Regions from separate parts of the Lysobacter sp. Hz25 genome, predicted to be linked through region 1. Evidence: riboswitches for the same ligand, from Rfam matches in the RefSeq annotation. Region 1 holds a riboswitch; the other holds the start of a gene.

Region 1 (7,272 bases):
TCGGGGTCGGCGACCGATTCGGCGTAGAGACGCTCGTAGTCTTCGCGCCGGTAGCGCGACTTCGCAGCGAAGTCCGCGTCGGTCGGGTAGACGGTGACGGGGTGAGTCATGAGTGGGGGCTCCGTAAGACGGCTGGGATTCGGGATTGGGGATTCGAGAATCGACCGAGCCATCATCGCAGCTTACGAATCCCGAATCCGCAATCCCCGCCCTCGACCCGTCGGGCCTCCCAGTTTGCCGCATTCATCGCGACCGCCGCCGCGGCACCCATTTAGACCTTGGTCGTAACTTGGTCGTAAATGGAGAACTGAATCGCGCCGTTACGACCAATGGCGAATGGTGAAGCCGTCTCGGCCGCGCGCAGGCTGGCCCCAGCCGCACGTACCGCGCGGCGTTCCTCGGGAGGGAATCATGACGTTCACTAGTGTGCTCACACGCACGGCACCGCAGCGCGCGGCGATGCGACGGCGGCCCCTGGCCGCGGCCTTGCTGGTCGCCCTGGCGCTGCCCGGCCTGGCTTTCGCGCAGACGGCAAAGGAAAAAGAACTCGAAACGCGCGTCGCCGAACTCGAACGCATGGTCCAGCAACTGGTCTCGCAACAGCAGCAGGTGCAGACCCAGGTCACCGAGGTCAAGGCCGCACAGGCCGCCGCACCGACCGCGGTCGCGGCGACGCCGGCCAAGCCCGGCATCCAGAGCACGCCGATCTCGACCGCCGGCAATCCCGGCACCCGTTTCAGCTACGGCGGTTTCATCAAGCTCGACGCCTCGGTCACCCAGACCAACGACGGCGACATCGCCGACGGTTCGGTCGGGCGCCTGTTCTACGTGCCCAAGGCGATTCCGGTCGGCGGCGCGGCCACCCGCGAAGGCGGCAGCGACACCGACATGGGCGCGAACTTCTCGCGCTTCTGGTTCGCCGCCGACACCGACCTGGAAAGCGGCGACAAGCTCAAGGGCTATCTGGAATTCGACCTCTACGGCGGCGGCAGCACCGCCTTCACCGGCAGCGAGGTCGCCACCAACACTTACGCGCTGACGCTGCGCCAGGCCTACGTGACCTGGAACAAGTGGATGGCCGGCCAGGCCTGGTCGAACTTCCAGGACACCGCGGCGTTGCCGGACACGGTCGATTTCCTCGGCCCCACCGAGGGCACGGTGTTCGTGCGCCAGGCGCAACTGCGCTACACCAGCGGGCCGTGGTCGTTCTCGATCGAAAACCCGGAAACCGTGTACACGCCGTTCCGCGGCAACATGGCCCAGGTCGCCGGCGACGACGGCGCGGTGCCGGACGTGACCGCGCGCTACACCGCCAAGGGCGACTGGGGCCACTTCAGCGTCGGCGCGCTCGCCCGCCAGCTCAAGTATCAGTCCGGTCGCATCAACGACAGCAACACCGGCTACGGCCTGAGCCTGTCGGGCAAGTGGAACCTCGGCGCCAAGGACGACCTGCGCTACATGATCACCACCGGCAGCGGCATCGGCCGCTACGTCGGCCTGGCGCTCAACAACGACGCCGTGCTCGACGCCAGCGGCGACCTGGAGAACATCGATCTGGTTTCGGGCTTCGTCGGCTGGCGCCACGCGTTCACCCCGAAGCTGCGCGGCAACCTGTTCTATTCGCGCGCCGAGTACGACAACAAGACCGCATTGACCGGCCTGGGCATCACCAAGTCGGCGCAATCGGCCCACATCAACCTGATCTATACCCCGATCCCGAAACTCGACCTGGGTGCCGAGTACATCTGGGGCCAGCGCGAGATCGAAAGCGGCGACCGCGGCGAGATCAACCGCCTGCAGACCCACGTCAAGTACAGCTTCTGATCGGAAAGTCGCGACAGCAACATAGAAAGAATCGCCCCGGCGGGCCCCGGCCCGCTCCTCTCCACTGTTCGGGGGAACAGACATGTCCAGCATCGCCGCAAACTCAGCGCCGCACACCGCGCCGCTGACCAAGGACCACAAGAAGGTCATCTTCGCCTCCAGCCTCGGCACCGTGTTCGAGTGGTACGACTTCTACCTCTACGGTTCGCTCGCCGTGATCATCGGCAAGCAGTTCTTCGGCGGTTTGAACGAGACCAGCCAGTTCATCTTCGCCCTGCTCGCCTTCGCCGCCGGTTTCGCGGTGCGGCCGTTCGGCGCGCTGGTGTTCGGCCGCCTCGGCGACATGATCGGACGCAAGTACACCTTCCTGGTCACCATCGTGATCATGGGCCTGGCGACCTTCCTGGTCGGCATCCTGCCCAGTTACGCCACCCTGGGCATCGCCGCGCCGGTCATCCTGATCACCTTGCGGTTGTTGCAGGGCCTGGCGCTCGGCGGCGAGTACGGCGGCGCGGCGACCTACGTCGCCGAGCACGCGCCCAACGGCAAGCGCGGCTTGTACACCAGCTTCATCCAGACCACCGCGACGCTCGGTCTGTTCCTGTCGCTGCTGGTGATCTGGGCCTGCCGCAATTACCTGGGCAAGGAAGATTTCGAGTCCTGGGGCTGGCGCATCCCGTTCTGGTTCTCGGTGATCCTGCTCGGCGTGTCGGTGTGGATCCGCATGCAATTGGCCGAATCGCCGCTGTTCCAGCAGATGAAGGCCGAAGGCAAGACCTCCAAGGCGCCGATCACCGAGAGCTTCTTCTCCAAGAACGGCAAGATCGCCCTGTTCGCCCTGCTCGGCGCCACCGCCGGCCAGGCCGTGGTCTGGTACGGCGGCCAGTTCTACTCGCTGTTCTTCCTCACCAAGACCCTCGGCATGGACCCGAACCAGGCCGATATCTTCATCGCGATCGCCCTGGCCCTGGCCACCGGCGGCTTCATCTTTTTCGGCTGGCTGTCGGACAAGATCGGCCGCAAGAAGATCGTGCTGGCCGGCTGCCTGATCGCGGTGTTCACCTACTTCCCGGTGTTCAAGGCGCTCACCCATAACGTCAACCCGGCCCTGGAAGCCGCGGTCGCCGCCTCGCCGGTCACCGTCACCGCCGATCCGGAGCGCTGCGCGTTCCAGTTCGACCCGGTCGGCAAGGCGACCTTCAAGCAGTCCTGCGACATCATCAAGTCGGCGCTGGCCAAGAAGGGCATTCCCTACGTCAACGCGGCCGGCCCGGCCGGCAGCGTCGCCACGGTCAGCATCGGCGGCGCCAGCCTGAGCAGCTTCGAAGGCGAATCGCTCGACGGCGCCACCTTCAAGACGCAGTCGGAAGCCTTCGGCAAGCAACTGACCGAAGCGCTGCAGACCGCGGGCTATCCGGCCAAGGCCGACCCGGCGCAGATCAACAAGCCGATGGTGATCGCGCTGCTGACCTTCCTGGTGCTGCTGGTGACGATGGTCTACGGCCCGATCGCCGCCTGGCTGGTCGAGTTGTTCCCGACCCGCATCCGCTACACCTCGATGTCGCTGCCGTACCACATCGGCAACGGCTGGTTCGGCGGCTTCCTGCCGTTCACCGCGTTCGCCATCGTCGCCGCCACCGGCAACATCTACAGCGGCCTGTGGTATCCGATCATCGTCGCCGCCATGACGGTGGTGATCGGCGCCTTGTTCCTGCCGGAAACCAAGGACCGCGACATCACCGTATAACCTCTCCGCCTGCTAGCGCTGCAACGACGACGCCGGCCTCGCGCCGGCGTCGTCTTTTGCGCTGCCGCCCGGCCCCGCGGATTCGCGGCTTGACAGGGTTTTGCGCCGCGACCAACACTCGGCCGCGGCTTGCACGCGCAAACCCGCCCGCCGCCTTCTTGTCGGAACCGATGCCGATGGAATCCCTTGCCGCCCTGCTCGCCGACGTTCGCGCGTGCAGGCTGTGCGCCGCGCATCTGCCCGATGGCCCGCGGCCGGTGCTGCAGATGAGCGCGCAGTCGCGCATCCTGATCGCCGGACAGGCGCCCGGCCGTAAGGTGCACGCGAGCGGCCTGCCCTTCGACGATGCCAGCGGCGAACGCCTGCGCGCCTGGCTCGGCCTGGATCGCGAACGTTTCTACGACGCTGGCCAGGTGGCGATCCTGCCGATGGGCTTCTGCTATCCGGGCACCGCGAAGTCCGGCGACCTGCCGCCGCGCCCCGAGTGCGCGCCGGCCTGGCGCCGGCGTCTGCTGGCGCAGTTCCAACGGCTGCGCCTGACCCTGGTCATCGGCCAGTACGCGCAGGCCTATCACCTGCCCGACGCCGGCGACACCTTGACCGCCGCGGTCGCATCCTGGCGCGAGCGCTGGCCGCATACGGTGGCGCTGCCGCATCCGAGCCCGCGCAACAATCTCTGGCTCAAACGCAACCCCTGGTTCGAACGCGAGCTGGTGCCGGCCCTCCGCGAACGGGTCGCGCAGGCGCTGTCCGAAGACGCTTGAGCGAGCTCCGCAGCACAGCACCGACGCTCACTGGTAAACGAACTTCGGCATCTCCCACTCGTAGCGGATCGCCAACAGGCGGAAGGAGAAGCCGCCGCCGAGACAGAGCAGCACGGCCAGGTTCTCGGCGACGCCGAAGCGCAGCATCGCCAGATAGGCCACGCCGGTCAGTAGCGAGATCACCGCGTACAACTCGCGCTGGAACACCAGCGGGATCTCGTTGCACAGCACGTCGCGCAACACGCCGCCGAACGCGCCGGTCAACATGCCGGCGATGACGACGATGGCCGGCGCGTGCCCGCCTTCGCGCGCCACCGAACAGCCGATCAGGGTGAAGGCGATCAGGCCGAGCGCGTCCAGCCAGAGGAAGGCGCGGCGCAAACGGTGCAGTCTCTTGGCCAGGAAGGTCGCGGCGATCGCCGCGCCGATGGTGTAGCCCAGGTACTCGGGATGCCGCACCCAGCCGAGCGGGTAGTGACCGAGCACGATGTCGCGCAGCGAGCCGCCGCCGAGCGCGGTGACGCTGGCGATGATGACGACGCCGAACAGGTCCATGCGCCGCTTGCCGGCGGCGAGCGCGCCGGTCATGGCTTCGGCGCTGATGGCGATGAGATAGATCAGTTGCAATAACACGGCGGTTCTCCGTCGGACGGGCACGAATGAACCGCGGCCGGGCACGAAGACGCGAACGCGCCGCTGCGATGAGGACGCAGCGGCCGGGCGGCACGGCAAGCGCAGGCGCGGCCGTGAGCCGCATGCGCTTGCCTGTCTCCGTGGCCCGAAGGCCGCGATGCCGCTCCCGCTGTCCTTTTACCTGAGAGTTTGGGCGGCGCGCTGTCGCGACAGCGGCCGCTTGCCCCTTCGGTGGGCCGCGTCGCGGCCTCTCTCCAGATCGGCGTGTTCGTTGCAGTGTTCCGGCCGATGAAGGGCCGAGCCTGAGCGATTATGGGAGCCTGCGCCTTCGGCGGGCAGCGGCCTTCGGCCGGCGCCACTCTTCAGCAACGGGGGCATGGTAGCAGCCCATCCCGATTCAATGAGCCGCTTCGTCATGTCCGTGTAGGAGCGGCGTGAGCCGCGACCGTGCATGGACGGCGACGACGCCCCCCCTGCCCTCCCTCTCCAAAGCGGGGACTCGTCTCGGCGGTATTCAGCGACCGACCTGACCTGCACGCTCCGGCCGCTCGGCCGCCAAGGCCTCGACCATCGACTGCTCCAGCGACCGCTGCGGGTCGGCGCGGATCGCATCGAGCTCGCCGGCCGGCCAGTCGCGGCGCAGGCGCCCGTCCATCAGCAACAGCGCGCGGCTGATGAAGCGCTCGGCGACGTCGAGCGAATGGGTCGCCAGCAACACGGCGGTGCCGCGCTCGTGAGCGAGCTGCTGCAGATGGCGCTTGAGCGCGTAGGCGCTGAGTGGGTCGAGGCCGTTGAGCGGTTCGTCGAGCACCAGCAAGGGCGGCTCGCCGAGCAGGCCGAGCGCGATCGCCAGTTTCTGGCGAGTGCCGAGCGAGTACTGGCCGATGCGGCGATCCAGCATCGGCGCCAGCGCCAGGGTCTCGGCGAGGGCCAGCGTCGGCGCGGGAATTTCGCTGAGCTCGCGCGTACCGGCGAACAGACGCAGGCATTCGCGACCGGTCAACAACGGCGGCAGGCGCGCCGGGTCGACCGCGAAGCCGAGCAGGCGCCGCGCCTGCAGCGGTGCGCGGGCGAGGTCGTGGCCGCCGATCAACACGCGCCCCGCGCTCGCCCGCTGCAGCCCGGCCAGGCAATGCAGCAGGGTGGTCTTGCCGGAACCGTTCGGACCGATCAGCGCGGCGAATTCGCCAGCCTGCAAGCGCAGATCGATGCCGTGCAGCACCGCGTGCTCGTCGTAGCGGTGCTGCAGGCCATCGAGTTCGAGCAGGACGGTCATCGCGACAAAGGCCGGTGAAGGAGCGGACGCAGCGCAAGCAGCGCTGGCGATGAAAGGACGAGCAGGATCGCGAGCAATACCGGCGCGGCACGCCAGGTCAGCGACAACAACGCGGCGCCGACGCCCGCGAATGCCAGGGCGCAGAGCAAGGCGAAGGCCGGATACCGCCAGGCCGCCTGCGCCAGCCGGTGCGGCGCGCGCGGCGTGCTCGCCAGCAAGGCGTCGGCATCGAGCGTCGCGGCGACGCAGGCCTGCAGGATCAGACTGAACCAGGCCAGCGCGATGGCGATCAGCAACACACCGATACCGCTGCTCGCACCGGTCGAACTCGGCAGGCCGAACAGCACCGCGCCGATCATCCAGGCGTGGCCGCCGCGGCGCCAGCGCAACACGCCTTCGCGCCGTTGCCAGTCGCTGAGGTGCGGCAACCGCGCATCGTCGAGCCAGGCCAGGCCGAACACCGGCAGGCGCGCGCCTTCGCGCAAACGCTGCGCCGGATGGCGACGATGGCGCAGGGCCGCGAACAGACCCAGCACGGCGCCGAGCGCGAGCCCGCCGTCGACGACCCAGTACGCGGCGCGCAGGCTCGCGCGGTCGCCACCGCAGGCGGCGAGCACGGTCGCCGCGAATGCCATCGCCGCCAGCGTCGCCAGGCCGGCCAGCAAGACCAGGCTGCGCGTGGCCCGCGACGGCTCGATCGGCGCCGCCGCCCACCAACCCAGGCGCAGGTACTCATCGAGCGCGATCAAGCGTCCGCGCGCAACCGCATACGCCGTAGCCATGGCGAGCAGACCGAACGGCAGCGGCAAGCCTGCGATCAGGCGCGGCAGGGCCTCGGCCAGGGCCGCGGCATCGCCGCCCCAGCCAAGCAACAACAACGGCAAGACGATCGCCGCGGCGGCCGCCGCCGACAGGGTCCGTCCGCGTCGCCATGCGCCGCCGCGCGCGGCGACGAGGCGCGCTTCGGCGAACCAGGGATGCAGCATTCGGCCCATCGCAGGAGGTCCTCGGCGATCGATCGGGAAACC
Region 2 (7,272 bases), 2.0 Mb from region 1:
AATCAATGACATGCCTTTGCTCGAGCCTTCAGGTTGGTACTCTGATTCGCCTACGACCTTGCCGACCAGGTATGTACGATTGGCCGGCGAGTAGGTAATTACCCAATCGCCGATGCCGATTTCGTTGATGAAGCGCCAAACCTGCGACGCGCCCGAGATCGCAGTGCCTTCCTTCGCCTGCGGGGCGTCGGCCTTGTACAGCTCGATTAACTGTCTGCGGGTCATGCCCAGCCTGGCTCTTGCTGCCAGTTCGTTCCAACCAATCGCCACCACGCCACGTTCGCGAAAATCGTCGTACAGCTGCCCACCTTCACCGCGGACCATCCACATCCTTGCCATTATTTCCTCCGTTGTTGTCAGCCGATCATAAACGGAGGTTTGCGGTCGCCGCCATGACGTAGGCATCAGCTTGAGTACGAACAAAAAAGCCCCGCATTCGCGGGGCCTTTCGTTTTATCGCTTCAGTGCAACCCAGCCGGGGCTCAGGCCTCGACTTCTTCCTTGTAAGCATCGATCGGAATGCAGGCGCACATGACGTTCTTGTCGCCGTAGACGTTGTCGACGCGCGACACCGGCGGCCAGTACTTCTGCAGGCGCAGGGTCGGCAGCGGGAACGCGGCCAGCTCGCGCGGGTAGGCACGGGTCCACTCGCTCGCGGTGACCTGCGAGGCGGTGTGCGGGGCATGCTTGAGCGGGTTGTCCTCGCGATCCAGGCGGCCGTCTTCGACCGCGCGGATTTCGTCGCGGATCTGGATCATCGCGTCGATGAAACGGTCCAGCTCGTGCTGCGATTCGCTTTCGGTCGGCTCGACCATCAGCGTGCCTGCGACCGGGAAGCTCAGGGTCGGGGCGTGGAAGCCGAAGTCGATCAGGCGCTTGGCGACGTCCTCGGCGCTGACGCCGGTGGCGTCCTTGATCGGGCGCAGGTCGAGGATGCACTCGTGCGCGACCAGGCCGTTGCGGCCGGTGTACAGCGTTTCGTAGTGCGGGGCGAGGCGCTTGGCGATGTAGTTGGCGTTGAGCAGCGCCACTTGCGTGGCCTTGCGCAGGCCGGCGGTGCCCATCAGGGTGACGTACATCCACGAGATCGGCAGGATGCTCGCCGAGCCGAAGCTCGCCGCGCTGACCATGCCGACGATGCCTTCGCCGTCGACGGTCTTCGGCAGGAACGGCGCCAGGTGCGACTTGACCGCGCAGGGGCCGACGCCGGGACCGCCGCCGCCGTGCGGGATGCAGAAAGTCTTGTGCAGGTTCAGATGAGAGACGTCCGAGCCCCACTTGCCGGGCTTGGCGACGCCGACCAGGGCGTTCATGTTGGCGCCGTCGGTGTACACCTGGCCGCCGTGCTTGTGGATGATCTCGCAGATCTCGACCACTTCCTCCTCGAACACGCCGTGCGTGGACGGGTAGGTCATCATGATCGCGGCAAGGCGGTCGCTGTACTTCTCGGCGGCGCGGCGGATGTCGTCGACGTCGACGTTGCCGTTGCTGTCGGTCTTGGTCACCACCACGGTCATGCCGCACATCTGCGCCGAGGCCGGGTTGGTGCCGTGGGCGGAGTCGGGGATCAGGCAGATGTCGCGATGGCCTTCGCCGCGCGAGCGGTGATAGGCGCGGATCGCCAGCAGGCCGGCGTATTCGCCCTGGGCGCCGGAGTTCGGCTGCAGGCTGACCGCGTCGTAGCCGGTGCACTCGACCAGCATCGCCTCGAGTTCGTCGATCAGCTGGGTGTAGCCGGTGGTCTGGTCGGCCGGGGCGAGCGGATGGATGTTGCCGAACTCGGGCCAGGTCACCGGGATCATCTCGGCGGTGGCGTTGAGCTTCATCGTGCACGAGCCCAGCGGGATCATGGTGCGATCCATCGCCAGGTCCTTGTCGGCCAGCGAGCGCATGTAGCGCAGCAGTTCGTGTTCGCTGTGGTGGGTGTTGAACACCGGGTGCTGCAGGAACGAGGACGTACGCACCAGCGCGGCCGGGATCGCGTCGACGGCTTCGCGGTCGAGCGCGTCGATGTCGAGCTGCACGCCGAACGCGCCGGCGAGGGCGACGAGTTCGTCGCGGGTCACGGTTTCGTCGAGGCTGATGCTGAGGCTGCCGGCGTCGATCTCGCGCAGGTTGATGTTGGCCGCGCGCGCCTTGGCGTGGATCGCGTTCGCGTCGACGCCGCTGACGTGCAGGGTGTCGAAGAAGCCGCTGCCGACGGCGATGCCGGCCTTGCCGAGTGCGGCGGCGAGGATCGTGGCCTGGCGGTGGACGCGGCGGGCGATGCGGATCAGGCCATCGGGGCCGTGGTAGACGGCATACATGCTCGCCATCACTGCAAGCAGCACTTGAGCGGTACAGATGTTGCTGGTCGCCTTCTCGCGGCGGATGTGCTGCTCGCGGGTCTGCAGGGTCAGACGGTAGGCCGGCTTGCCGTCGGTGTCGACCGAGACGCCGATCAGACGGCCCGGCATCGAGCGCTTATAGGCATCGCGGCAGGCCATGAAGCCGGCGTGCGGGCCGCCGAAACCGAACGGCACGCCGAAGCGCTGGGTGTTGCCGACGACGATGTCGGCGCCCCATTCGCCCGGTGCCTTCAGCAGGGTCAGCGCGAGCAGGTCGCTGGCCACGGCGACGATGCCGCCGCGCGCGTGCACGGCGTCGGCGACGCTCTGGTAATCCTTGACCGCGCCGAAGGTGTCCGGGTACTGCAGCAGGGCGCCGAAGGCGTCGACCGTCGCCGCTTCGGCGTCGTCGCCGATGTGCAGTTCGATCGCCAGCGGTTCGGCGCGTGTGCGCAGCACTTCCAGGGTCTGCGGGTGGATGTTCCTGGAGACGAAGAAAGTGTCCGACTTGGACTTGGCCGAACGCTTGGCCAGGGTCATCGCCTCGGCGGCGGCGGTGCCTTCGTCGAGCAGCGAGGCGTTGGCGATTTCCATCCCGGTCAGGTCGGCGACCATGGTCTGGAAGTTGATCAGCGCCTCCATGCGGCCCTGCGAGATCTCCGCCTGGTAGGGCGTATAGGCCGTGTACCAGGCCGGGTTCTCGAGGATGTTGCGCAGGATGACGTTCGGGGTGTGGGTGCCGTAGTAGCCGCGGCCGATGAAGCTGCGGAACACCTGGTTCTTGGTGGCGATGGCGCGGATCTTGGCCAGCGCTTCGACTTCGCTGATCGCGGCCGGCAGGGCCAGCGGCTGGGTCGACTTGATCGAGCCGGGGACGATGGCGTCGGTCAGGGCTTCGAGCGAGTCGTAGCCGACCTGCTCCAACATGTGGCCGATCTCGGCGTCGTTGGGGCCGATGTGGCGCTCGATGAAGGCGTCGTGGTGCTCGAGATCGCGCAAGGAAGTTGCGCTGTTGGCGGCTGGGCTCATGGCAGGGGCGTCCGAAGGCAGCGTGCGGTGCCGCACGCGAGGCGCCCCTCTGTCCTTTTGCCTGAGAGTTTAAAAGCGTGCTGCGGTCAGGCAGCTAGGGGAGGGATGGCCACGGGGGCCGCTCCTGTCCGCGCTCGCTTCGTGCCCCTTCGGCGCCGGTTCTGCCCCGCTGTCTCAGCGTACGCAGGCGGTCTCTCCAGAGTTTTGTACACGCGGCGGTATGGGGCCTGAGCGATTACGGGCGTTGCGCCTTCGGCAGCGGGCCTGGCTGGGGGGCCGGGCCGCTTCTCCCACCGGGTGTTTCAAGCCGCGATTATAGCCGCAGCGGCGGCTTCGGGGCGACGTTGCCGGGGCTGGCGGCAGCCGGCTTCATCCCGGGTTTCGACGCCGCGACCCGGTTCAGGAAGGCCGATTCGCCGTAACATGGTCGTGGTCCCTCCCGGAGCTTCCTGCATGGACCGTCCCCCGTTCCAACTGCTGCAACTCGATCACGTGGTGCTGCGCGTGCGCGACACCGAGGCGATGATCGCTTTCTACTGCGAGGTTCTGGGTTGCCGGCTGGAACGGCGCCAGGACGCGATCGGCCTGGTGCAGCTGCGCGCCGGCCTGTCCCTGATCGACCTGGTCGACGTCGAGGGCAAGCTCGGCCGCCTCGGCGGCGCGCCGGCCGGGGCCGAGGCCCGCAATATGGATCACCTGTGCCTGCGCGCCGAGCCCTTCGACCGCGAGGCGATCGTCGCTCACCTGCAGGCGCACGGCGTGCGCATCGGCGACTTCGGCTCGCGCTACGGCGCCGAAGGCGAGGGGCCGTCGCAATACCTGTTCGATCCCGAAGGCAATGTGGTCGAACTCAAGGGCCCGCCCGACGAGGTGCCGATCGACACCCACACTGCCCACGCTCCCAGCTGAGGCCCCGAGCCGACGCTCTCCGATTGGTGATCTCCGATTAATACCTCCGCACCCGATCCTGCTCCGGCCACGAAGACCTTGTCGATCCGCCGGCTGGCCTTGCTGCTCGGCGGCCTGGCGATGTTCGGGCCGTTCTCGATCGATACGATCTTCCCGGCGTTCCCGGTCATGGGCGCCGAGCTGGGCGCCGACAAACTGGCGATGCAGCAGACCATCAGCGTCTATCTGATCGCCTATGCGCTCATGAGCATCGTCCACGGCCCCTTGTCGGACACGATCGGGCGCCGCCGCGTGATCATCGGCGGGCTCAGCGTGTTCACGCTGGCGTCGGTGGGCTGCGCGCTGTCGACGGACCTGTCGACCTTGCTGTTCTTCCGCGCGGTGCAGGGGCTTTCGGCGGGTGTCGGACTGATCGTCGGACGCGCGGTGATCCGCGACGTGCTGCACGGCGACGATGCCCAGCGCCTGATGAGCCAGGTGACGATGATCTTCGGCGTGGCGCCGGCGATCGCGCCGATCATCGGCGGCTGGATCCTCGGCTGGGCGCACTGGCCGGCGATCTTCTGGTTCCTGGTCGGCTTCTCGCTGCTGTTGCTGGCCTCGACCATCTTCCTGCTGCCGGAAACGCATCCGCCGCAGGCGCGCCTGCCGTTGAAGCCCAAGCGCCTGCTGCGCGATTACTTCGCGATCTTCCTCAACCCGCGCTTCCAGCGCCTGACCGCGACCGGCGCGTTCAATTTCGCCGCGCTGTTTTTGTACATCGCCTCGGCGCCGGCGTTCGTGCTCGACATCCTCAAGCTCAACGAACGCCAGTTCGGCTGGTTCTTCGTGCCGACCATCGGCGGCATGGTGCTCGGCTCGTTCGTGTCGGGGCGCTCGGCCGGCAAGATCAGCGGCGACCGCCTGGTGCGCTGGGGCTTCGTGTTTTCCTTCCTCGGCGTGGCCATGAACCTGGGCTACAACCTGTGGACCGACGATCCGCAGATCCCGTGGGCGGTGTTGCCGATGTGCGTGTCGGCGTTCGGCATCGCCCTGGTGTTCCCGATCGTGACCCTGTCGATCCTCGACATGTACCCGCGCCAGCGCGGCTCGGCCTCGTCCCTGCAGGCGTTCTCCGGTCTGGTGGTCAACGCGATCATGGCCGGCGTGCTCTCGCCGCTGATCAGCGCCAGCGCGGTGTCGCTGGCGGTCGCGGCTTCGGCGCTGACCGCGATCGCCTGGTTGTTCTGGCAATGGGAAGCGCGCGTGTCGAAGACCGCCTGCCCGAGCCAGGGCGACGAGGCCGCGGCGGTGGAGCCGCAGGAGTCGTTGTGAGCGATCGTGGCGCTTAGCGCCGTCGCTGTTCCCCCAGCGGTTCCTCCTTCGTTGCTCCCTTTTGCGAGCTGTTCCCCCCTTTGAAAAAGGGGGGGGACTTGCTGTTGCTGTTGATCGAGCCAGAGCAAGAGCCAAAGCAAATCCCCCCTAACCCCCCTTTTCCAAAGGGGGGAAGCGGTAGGTGGGCTCGTTATCTGCGGCTAGCACCGAAAGCCCCGGCATCGCCGCCGAAGAGGCCGGCGACGATGCCTTCGCTCAACTGATCATTCGACCCGAGCTCAGATCAAGCCCGGATCGGTGATGCCGTGCGCGCCGGTTTCGATGCGGCCGGCGAGGCGCCGGTAATACTCGGGGTCGTTGGCGTCGGTGAGCACGAAGTCGTACCACTGGTAGCTTTCGTCCAGGCGGATCGGGCGCTGCCGGGTCGTGCCCGGGCCCAGCCGTTCCAGGCGCGTCTCGTACAGGCCGTATTGATCGGCGATGCTCAGCCGCACCGGTTTGTGGGTGGTGTTGCGCAAGGCCAGGATCAGTTTGCGGCGGCGCAGGCGCAGGTCGGGCACAGTCGTCGCCGAGGGGTTGGCGCCGTGCAGGGAGCCGCGGAACTCGCGGAAGAAGCCGTTCGGTGCGAATACCTGCAAGGCATAGGCGCGGGCGCCGTCGCTGTCGAGCGCCCACTCGCCGTGCAAGGACTTGCCGGGCTCGACGGTGTAGCGGCGCGGGATCGCGTTCGGGTCGAGCAGGTCGTAGACATGGAACACCGCGGCGACGCGGCCGGTGTTGCCGAACTGCAGGCGCACGCGCCGCGCGCCCGCATCGATGCGTTCGCCGACCTGCAGGTCGTAGGGCAGGGCGCGCGAGGGCTTGATGCCGCGTTCCTGTTGCGCCGCGCTCGCCACCGTCGGCGGTTTCGGCGCCGGCAAGCGGCTTTGTTCGGCGACGATGCGGTCGGCGTTGCTGGTGTCGGGCAGGGCCGGGATCGGTTCGCGGTTGGGGTCGACGAAATTGAAGGCGCTGGTGAGGTCGCCGCAGACCGCGCGCCGCCATGGGCTGATGTTGGGTTCCATGACGCCGAAGCGGCGTTCCAGGAAACGGATCACCGAGGTGTGGTCGAACACCTGCGAATTGATCCAGCCGCCGCGGCTCCACGGCGAGATCACGTAGGTCGGCACGCGCGGGCCGAGGCCGTAGGGGCGGTCGTAATAGATCGGCGGGTCGTTGGAGGTGCCGTGCGAGGGGCCCGAGCGCGCGCGATGGTGTTCGCCGCGCAGCTCGACGGTGGAACCGCCGAGGTAAGCGCCCTGGCCGTCGAGCGAGGGCGGCGCCGGCGGCGGGATGTGGTCGAAGAAACCGTCGTTCTCGTCGAAGTTGACGATGAGCACCGTGCGCGCCCAGACCTCGGGGTCGGCGGTCAGCGCGTCGAGCACGCGCGCGGTGTAGTCCGCGCCCCAGATCGGCGCCGACGGCCCCGGATGCTCGGAGTACTTCGCCGGCGCGACCAGCCACGACACCTGCGGCAGGCGGCCGCTGCGCACATCGGCGGCGAGGTCGTCGAGGGTCCAGGTCTTGAGCGCTTTCTCGGCCAAGGCCGAGCCCGGCAACGCCGCGCGGAACTGGCGGAAGCCTTCGAGCGGGTTGTCGGTGAAATTGTCGTCCATGTCCTGGTACAGCTTCCAACTGACCCCGGCCTGTTCCA

What was found. Region 1 has a riboswitch for glycine ahead of ACKN61_RS00820 (trimeric intracellular cation channel family protein). Riboswitches for the same ligand answer to the same signal wherever they lie in the genome.
Region 2: another riboswitch for glycine. It lies ahead of gcvP (aminomethyl-transferring glycine dehydrogenase); the one in region 1 lies ahead of ACKN61_RS00820 (trimeric intracellular cation channel family protein).

What each region holds. Positions count from the first base shown of each region.
Region 1 covers NZ_CP175666.1:196,372-203,643, reverse strand. Annotated here, with positions in the region: gene acs (acetate--CoA ligase) at 1-110, opposite strand, end outside; gene ACKN61_RS00835 (DcaP family trimeric outer membrane transporter) at 412-1,824, shown strand; gene ACKN61_RS00830 (MFS transporter) at 1,907-3,571, shown strand; gene ACKN61_RS00825 (uracil-DNA glycosylase family protein) at 3,748-4,335, shown strand; gene ACKN61_RS00820 (trimeric intracellular cation channel family protein) at 4,363-4,968, opposite strand; glycine riboswitch at 5,130-5,236, opposite strand; gene ACKN61_RS00815 (ABC transporter ATP-binding protein) at 5,483-6,244, opposite strand; gene ACKN61_RS00810 (hypothetical protein) at 6,241-7,239, opposite strand.
Region 2 covers NZ_CP175666.1:4,199,738-4,207,009, reverse strand. Annotated here, with positions in the region: gene ACKN61_RS17240 (restriction endonuclease) at 1-339, opposite strand, end outside; gene gcvP (aminomethyl-transferring glycine dehydrogenase) at 483-3,356, opposite strand; glycine riboswitch at 3,396-3,566, opposite strand; gene ACKN61_RS17230 (VOC family protein) at 3,810-4,265, shown strand; gene ACKN61_RS17225 (multidrug effflux MFS transporter) at 4,386-5,579, shown strand; gene ACKN61_RS17220 (phosphocholine-specific phospholipase C) at 5,858-7,272, opposite strand, start outside.